2 regions of the Gluconobacter sp. genome follow, and region 2 is predicted to be linked to the other one. Evidence: predicted binding sites of a transcription regulator. Region 2 holds the regulator's gene; the other holds the start of a gene.
What was found. Region 2 encodes HrcA, which represses chaperone genes, less so after heat shock. Its sites were predicted from a motif close to GTTNGCACTCNCNNNNNGNGAGTGCNAAC; they were not measured.
Positions count from the first base shown of each region.

Region 1: a site for HrcA is predicted at 2,618-2,646, ahead of ABF979_RS00680 (co-chaperone GroES). Genes of this name have one in related genera too.

Region 1 is NZ_JBDOBO010000001.1:149,290-153,499, forward strand. It holds gene ABF979_RS00670 (TonB-dependent receptor domain-containing protein) at 1-311, opposite strand, end outside; gene groL (chaperonin GroEL) at 564-2,201, opposite strand; gene ABF979_RS00680 (co-chaperone GroES) at 2,253-2,543, opposite strand; gene ABF979_RS00685 (DUF4169 family protein) at 2,673-2,867, opposite strand; gene ABF979_RS00690 (dienelactone hydrolase family protein) at 2,910-3,623, shown strand; gene ABF979_RS00695 (SDR family oxidoreductase) at 3,632-4,210, shown strand, end outside.
Region 2 is NZ_JBDOBO010000007.1:68,325-72,534, reverse strand. It holds gene ABF979_RS05445 (penicillin-binding protein 1A) at 1-503, opposite strand, end outside; gene ABF979_RS05440 (aldo/keto reductase) at 589-1,479, opposite strand; gene hrcA (heat-inducible transcriptional repressor HrcA) at 1,542-2,612, opposite strand; gene rph (ribonuclease PH) at 2,696-3,406, shown strand; gene rdgB (RdgB/HAM1 family non-canonical purine NTP pyrophosphatase) at 3,406-4,005, shown strand; gene ABF979_RS05420 (hypothetical protein) at 3,983-4,210, opposite strand, start outside.

The DNA of each region.
Region 1 (4,210 bases), on a different contig from region 2:
TTTGAGGTTCCCAAAGCCGAACCGGTAACAACCACGCTCTCCTGCGTTCCAGAATCAATGGAACGAACAGCGTGAGATCGGTTGACCGCTACTGGCGCAGCAAACTGGGGAGTTGCGACTGGACCAGCCAGCGATGCCGAAGCGGTTGTTGCAGGCGTCGCAGCAGAACGCACCGGACTATGAGTCACAGTCTTGTGGCGCACATGTGAGGAGGTGTGAGTGCTTTCGGTTGCAGCATGAGCAACGCTTGAAAGCGCGCCCATACCCAGGACCGATGCGCAAAGTAACGTATTGCGACGCGATACGATCATAATGAAACGAAATCCTTCTAAAGGCAGTAACGCCGTTTAGACATTTCATTGCGAAAGTGTCACCCCAACTTCCACCGCATTAGATTGTTACGTGATGGTTTTGTAACAAGCGTTGCATAAGGGTCACATATGCGTCGGGCACATATCAAAGCAATCAAAAAAAGCCGCCCCACCCTGAGGTGAGACGGCTTTTTTCGTAATTATTCGACATATTCCCCAGCTTTTTAAAACCGGGGAATCTGAGGCGTTGGATCAGAAATCCATGTCGCCCATGCCGCCCATGCCACCTGGAGCAGCCGGAGCCTTCTTCTCAGGGCGCTCGGCAACCATGGCTTCCGTCGTGATCAGCAGACCACCAACCGAAGCGGCATCCTGCAGAGCCGTACGAACAACCTTCGTCGGATCGATGATGCCCGCGCCAACCAAGTCTTTGTACTCAGCGTTCTGAGCATCAAAGCCGAAGTTGTAGGTGTCGTTCTCGAGCACCTTGCCAGCGATCACGGCGCCGTCTTCACCAGCGTTCTCAGCGATCTGACGCAGCGGCGTCTGAAGCGCCTTGCGAACGATCTCGCCACCGATACGCTGATCGTCGTTATCGAAGGTCAGCCCCTTCAGAGCAACGGAAGCGCGGGCAAGAGCCGTACCACCACCCGGGACGATACCTTCTTCAACAGCGGCGCGGGTAGCGTGCAGGGCGTCGTCAACGCGATCCTTGCGCTCCTTTACCTCAACTTCACTGCTGCCACCGACGCGGATGACGGCAACGCCACCAGCCAGCTTTGCAAGACGCTCCTGGAGCTTCTCACGATCGTAGTCAGAGGTTGTTTCTTCAACCTGAGCGCGGATCTGGTTGCAACGACCCTTGATGTCGTCGCTGTTGCCAGCGCCTTCAACGATCGTGGTGTTTTCCTTCTCGATGTGGATCTTCTTGGCGCGACCCAGCATCTCGAGCGTGACGGATTCCAGCTTGATCCCGATGTCTTCGGAAATCACCTGCCCACCCGTCAGGATGGCGATGTCTTCCAGCATGGCCTTGCGACGGTCACCGAAGCCCGGAGCCTTGACGGCAGCGATCTTCAGGCCACCACGCAGCTTGTTCACGACCAGCGTGGCAAGTGCTTCGCCATCGACGTCTTCAGCGATGATCATCAGCGGACGGCCGGACTGCACAACGCTCTCAAGCAGCGGCAGCATCGGCTGAAGCGAAGACAGCTTCTTTTCATGGATCAGGATGTACGGCGCATCGAGATCAGCCGTCATCTTCTCCGGGTTTGTCACGAAGTACGGGGAGATGTAACCGCGATCGAACTGCATACCTTCGACAACGTCGAGTTCCGTATGCAGGCCCTTGGCTTCTTCGACCGTGATGACGCCCTCGGAGCCGACCTTCTGCATAGCAGAGGAGATCATCTCACCGATTTCACGCTCACCGTTGGAAGAGATCGTACCGACCTGAGCGATTTCCTCCGGGGAGGTCATCTTCTTGCTGTTCTTCTTCAGCTCTTCAACAACGACGAGGACAGCCTTGTCGATGCCGCGCTTCAGGTCCATCGGGTTCATGCCAGCTGCAACAGCCTTGGCACCTTCGCGGATGATTGCCTGAGCAAGAACCGTGGACGTCGTCGTGCCGTCACCAGCCAGATCGTTCGTACGGGACGCAACTTCGCGTACCATCTGAGCGCCCATGTTCTCGAACTTGTCAGCCAGTTCGATTTCCTTGGCGACAGACACACCGTCCTTGGTGATGCGCGGTGCGCCGAAGCTCTTGTCGAGAACAACGTTACGACCCTTCGGGCCTAGCGTTACCTTGACGGCATTTGCAAGAATATCAACGCCACGCAGCATACGGTCGCGGGCGTCGGCACCAAACTTAACTTCCTTGGCAGCCATGTTCTTAATCTCCTGTTGAGGTTTTTAACGAGAGGAAACGGGGATGGCTTTTCAGCCGATCACACCCATGATGTCGCTCTCTTTCATGATCAGCAGTTCTTCACCGTTGATCTTCACCTCGGTGCCGGACCACTTGCCGAACAGCACCTTGTCGCCTGCCTTGACGTCGAGAGCCACGATCTGGCCCTGCTCGTTCCGGGCGCCCGGGCCTACGGAAACGATCTCGCCTTCGGTCGGCTTGTCCTTGGCGGTGTCAGGGATGATGATGCCGCCAGCGGTCTTTTCTTCACCGGTCAGGCGACGGACTACAACGCGGTCATGCAGGGGACGAAATGTCGTCATGGATCGCTCCATTTTAGGCCGTGCCCTTCTATAAAGCGACGCGGCCGGGTTACGCGCTCAATTGCTGCAGCGCAGTTAGCACTCCCATATAGAGAGTGCCAAAAGACGTAGTGCCGTCACCCGTTTTCGTCAAGAACCATCACTCTCAACAGAAAAAATTTTCTTTCCGTCCAGCAGGGCTTCAGAGCGCCTTTTCTCCAGCATATCCGCCATTTTCCGACCTTTCGTCCTACCATAAAGACGGCGATTGGTCTCAGCCTCCTTCGCATCCTCTGCGGACTTGCGGCGTTTGCGTTCCCGACGGAGATTGATGACGTCGCTCATGGCATCTGCCTTTCCGGCGTTACAGAGACTGGACAGAAATCAATGGACCACAAGCATTCCCAAGAAAAGACCGAGGGCCGCATGATTCGCCTCAAGGCGGCAGACGGCCACGAATTCGAGGCATGGGAGACGGGCTCCCCCGAGTCCACACGCTCCATTGTCGTCGTGCAGGAAATTTTTGGCCTGACCGGACACATCAGGGACATCTGCTCTGATCTGGCTCAGCAGGGCTTCCATGTTCTGGCCCCTGCTCTCTTTGACCGCGTCAAACCCCATACGGTTCTGGCGTACAATGAAGCTGGCCTGAAGGAGGGATTGGAATTTCGAAGCGGTATCTCGCCAGATCTGATCCAGCAGGATCTGGAAGCCTGCGCTCGAAAACTGAGACAGGATGATGGTCACCGCCCAGTCGGCATTATCGGCTTCTGCTGGGGCGGCCTCATCGCCTGGCTTGCTGCGACACGGACGCACCACTTTAATGCCGCCGTGGGATGGTATGGTGGCGGTATTGCCAACCATTGTGACACAGCGCCGCACTGCCCAACGCAGCTCCATTTCGGCGGAGAAGATGCGTCTATTCCGCCAGGTGACGTTCAGAAAATTCGCGCAAGCCGGCCGGAAGTCGAGGTCTTCCTCTATGATCAGGCTGGACATGGCTTTGGATGCCCAGAACGTTCCAGCTTCAATCAGGACGCCCGTGATCTGGCCTGGAGCCGGAGCGTCGCGTTTCTGAAGCATCACATCAAGCGTGCGTGAGGCCTGACATGGAAGGCATTGCAGGAAAAATTGTCCTCATCACAGGCGGCAGCAGCGGCCTTGGTGAAGCAACCGCGCGTTATCTCGCGGCACGAGGGGCTTACGTTGCTATTGCCGCCCGGCGCCGGGATCGGCTGGACGAAATTGTCTCCGAACTCGAAGCACTTGGCCAGACTGCACGGGCCTACACACTGGACGTCACAAACCGCCAGAACGTTGCGGACGTTGTAAAAGCCGTTGAGCAGGACTTCGGACGTCTTGATGTCCTCGTGAACAATGCGGGCCTGATGGCGATCGCCCCCATGAAACGACTGATGGTCGACGAGTGGGACCGGATGATCGACATCAACATCAAAGGCGTTCTCTACGGCATTGCCGCAGCGCTACCGATCTTTGAACGTCAAAAATCGGGACATGTCATTAACCTGTCCTCGGTTGCCGGGATCAAGGTATTCGCCCCTGGAGGCAGCGTCTATTCAGGAACGAAGTTTGCCGTGCGGGCCATCAGCGATGGCCTTCGTCAGGAGGCTGGCAACGCGTTTCGCGTTACGTCCATCGAGCCGGGCGCAGTGGAAAGCGAACTCAAA
Region 2 (4,210 bases):
TCAAGTGTGCGGGCATTGCTGTTAAGCAGCATCCCACGCGCAACCTGCTGCGTAATGGTGGACGCACCGACAGCACGGCGCCCATGGCGGGCAAAAACGTCTGTTACGCCTGCACGGGCAATGGCCATCACATCCACACCACCATGGGTGTAGAAATTGTGATCTTCCGTTGCGAGGAAGGCACGCTTTACCCGATCCGGAATCGCTTCCAGCGGAACGAAAATACGCCGCTCATTGGCAAGCTGAGCCATCAGGCGATCATCAGACGCATAAATGCGACTGACGGTCGGGGGCTGATAGGCCCTCAGGCTGTCCACACTTGGCAGATCAGCCACGAGTTTGGCGTAGGTGGTCCAACCCAAGATACCCGCACCCGCAACACCGACCAGCCCGACACCGGCGACGATGGCAAGAGACTGACGGAAACGGCGGAAACGGGGCCCGCGGGGCACACTGGCCCTGGGGTCCTGCGGATTACGGGAGCGAATGGAACGGCGCGTCATACAAACTGCATAGCACTGAAACGAGCCGTTCGTCGCCCCCACTGAAAAGGGTCATTTTGTGACAGTTTACGGCGGCTCGTGATCGTTATGATCCGGCGGCGGATTTCTTCCACGCCTCTTCACCCTGCCGATTCAGCGTAGCAAACTCTTCATCGTTGAGGTTCAGAGATGCTGCCCGAACATTAGAGGCCAGATGGGCTCTGCTTCCGGTTCCCGGAATGGGCAACATGACCGGTGATCTCTTCAGGAGCCACGCCAGAGCAATCTGCCCTGCATCTGCATGATGCCGATGCGCGATTTTGTCCATGTCCGTACCGGGCTTGGCCAGTTCTCCAGCAGCCAGAGGCGCCCAGGGAATGAAGCCAATGTTTTCTTTTGTACAGAAATCCAGAACGTCTTCGGACTTGCGGTCCACAAGATTGAAGCGGTTCTGAACCGTCGAGACCGGGAAGTATTTCTGCGCGAGCTTGATGTCTTCCACGCTTACTTCCGACAGACCCACATGGCGGATCAGGCCTTCTTCGCGGAATTTGGCAATTGCCTCGAACTGCTTCTCTGCCGGGCAATCTGGTCCAATCCGATGCAGCTGCCAGAGATCTATGCGCTCCACGCCCAACCGTCGCATGGACATCAACACGCACTGCCTCAGATAGTCCGGGTTTCCGACTGGCTTCCAGATATCTGGACCATGGCGTGTCAGGCCGCCCTTCGTGGCAATGACCATCTTTTTGTAAGGATAAAGCACTTCACGGATCAGATTTTCCGAGACGAACGGACCGTAGGAATCCGCCGTATCAATAAAATCCACTCCGAACTTCGGGAGGCTTTCAAGGGTCTGAACTACTTCTTCGTGGTCTGGAGGTTCATCCCAGATGCCCTTGCCGGTAATGCGCATCGCTCCAAACCCGAGGCGGTGGACCTTGAGATCCCCACCAATGAGGAACGTACCGGATTTCTTTGCGTCAATCGTAGCCATGGACTCTTTCCTTTCCGATGGACGCAAGATTCAACAGCGCAAAGGCGGAAGGGTTGCAGTCACTATCCCAGCAGGCGTCCGACCATCCGGGCCGTGTAATCCACGACGGGTACAATTCGCCCATAATTCAGGCGCGTTGGCCCGATGACGCCAATGGCGCCCACGATTTTCTGGGCCTCATTGCGGGCTGGCGCGACGATCATGGACACGCCCGACATTCCAAACATTCCGCTTTCACTACCAATATAGATTCGCACGCCTTCCGAAGCGTCTGCCAGTTGCAGGAGCTGAAGCATGGTCTCCTGCGTTTCGAGGTGATCGAACAACATACGGATCGTGGTCAGTCGTTCGATCTCGGTAATATCCGCCAACAGCTTGCCCTGCCCCCGAACGAATAGCGTTCCGCCATCAGCGTCCCATGTGGCCAGACCACTTTCGATGACGCTGGCCGTCAGAGCATCAAGTTCATGGCGGTTGACGTCCATTTCCTTGCTGACACGCTCTTTCAGAGTGCCAAGCGTCAGATCCCCCAAATGGGCGTTAAGATAGTTGCCAGCCTCGACAAGGGCAGAATGCGGCAGTCCTGCCGGCGTTTCGATGATGCGATTTTCTACCTGCCCGTCTGAACTGACGAGCACAACGAGGACACGCCCCGGACCGAGGGCAACAAACTCAATATGTTTGAGCGTCGCGTCGGATTTAGGGGCCAGCACCAGACCTGCGGCGGATGACAGCCCCGACAGCATGGACGATGCTTCCGCCAGGGTCTCCTGATAGGACCGGCCATGAATTTCCAGCCGGCTGTCGATACTGGCACGATCTTCGTCGCTCAAGGTACCAAACTGGAGCAGCCCTTCCACGAAGAGTTTAACGCCCTTCTCGGTCGGCAGACGCCCGGCAGACACATGAGGGCTGAACAACAGCCCGGCCCGGCCAAGATCTGCCATGACGTTGCGGATCGTCGCGGGAGACAGAGACAGTTTCAAGCGCTGCGCCAGAGTGCGACTGCCGATCGGCTCCCCGGTCTCGACGTATTCCTCAACGATTTCCCGAAGGATCGCAGCTTCCCGTTCTCCGAGCCCGGAAGCAAAGGAGTTCGGCATACGGAAGAAGGAAGGGTCAGATCTCATCATGGTAAAACTGTATGTCGGGGCTGGAAGGCTTCTCGTCAAACGCGGTAGAGGCAGGGCTTGGTTCTGAGAGAGGATTTTTTCGCATGACAAAGCGCCCATCCGGACGCGCCTGTGACGAAGGTCGCGCCATTTCCATTGAAACAGGCTTTGCCCGACATGCGGAAGGTTCAGCACTTATCCGGGTGGGTGGAACGGAAGTTCTGTGCACGGCGTCCCTCGAACATCGTGTCCCGCCTTTTCTGCGCAACAAGGGTCAGGGGTGGATTACAGCCGAGTATGGCATGCTTCCGCGCGCCACCCATCAGCGTGGCAACCGTGAAGCGTCCAAGGGCAAGCAGTCTGGCCGGACGCAGGAAATCCAACGCCTGATTGCCAGATCCCTGCGAGCCTGCGTCAATCTGAAGAAGCTGGGAGAACGGACCATCACGCTGGACTGTGATGTCCTGAACGCTGATGGCGGGACACGCTGCGCCTCCATTACCGGCGCTTGGGTAGCCCTCTCAATGGCCCTGAAAAAAGCCAATCTGTCCTCAGTCATGACGGCACAAATTGCGGCGGTCTCCTGCGGCCTGACCTCTGCTGGCCCCGTGCTGGACCTGGATTACGTTGAGGACAGTGCCGCTCAGGCTGACACGAACTTTGTTCTTACCGCAGAGGGTGGGATCGTCGAAATTCAGGGGACGGCGGAAACGTCCCCCTTTCAGGAAACCGAGTTTTTTGAACTGCTGCGTCTGGCCAAGCTGGGCACAGCCTCCCTCTTTAAAGCTCAGACTTCCGCACTGGAGACTTTGTAATGCGCCGCCTGTCCCGTGGGTCAAAAATTGTTCTGGCGAGTCATAATGCCGGGAAACTGCGTGAATTCTCCAGCCTACTTGCAGAAAGCGGCATCACTGTTGTGTCTGCAGGGGAGCTGAATCTGCCAGAACCGGACGAAACGGCAGACACATTCATTGGCAACGCTGAAATCAAGGCGCTGGCGGCGGCCCGTGCATCGGGCTTACCCGCACTGGCGGATGATTCCGGCTTTTGCGTCTCGGCACTCGGCGGCCAGCCCGGCGTTTATTCAGCGCGATGGGGCGGCCCTTCAAAAGACATGACCGTTGCGATGGAGCGCGTGCATCGCGAAATGGGTGAAACGCCAGACCACGCAGCATCATTTGTGGCGGCTCTCTGCCTGGCATGGCCCGACGGCGAAACACATTCCGTAGTTGGGGAATGTCATGGACAGATAGTCTGGCCGCCGCGTGGGGAGCATGGTCACGGCTATGACCCAATGTTTGCACCAGAGGGTCATAGCCGAAGCTTCGCAGAAATGAGCGAGCACGAGAAGAACGCGATCAGTCACCGCGGCCGCGCGCTCGCACTTTTCCTTACTGAATGTGTGGAAGGCTGAGCTCGGCTTCAGACATCCGGGAGAGCTGTGAACTCTCGCGTTCCAAATGATAGGGGCCTGTTGAACAGACCTCTATGGACAGCATACCAGTCCCCTTCCGGAGAGCATCTTCAAGTTCCAGATGCGCACGGCCCTCTGTCCAGCGCGCATCATCGCCTTCGCTGGAAGCCCAACCTGTAATTTCGGGAAATGTCAGATGGGACGT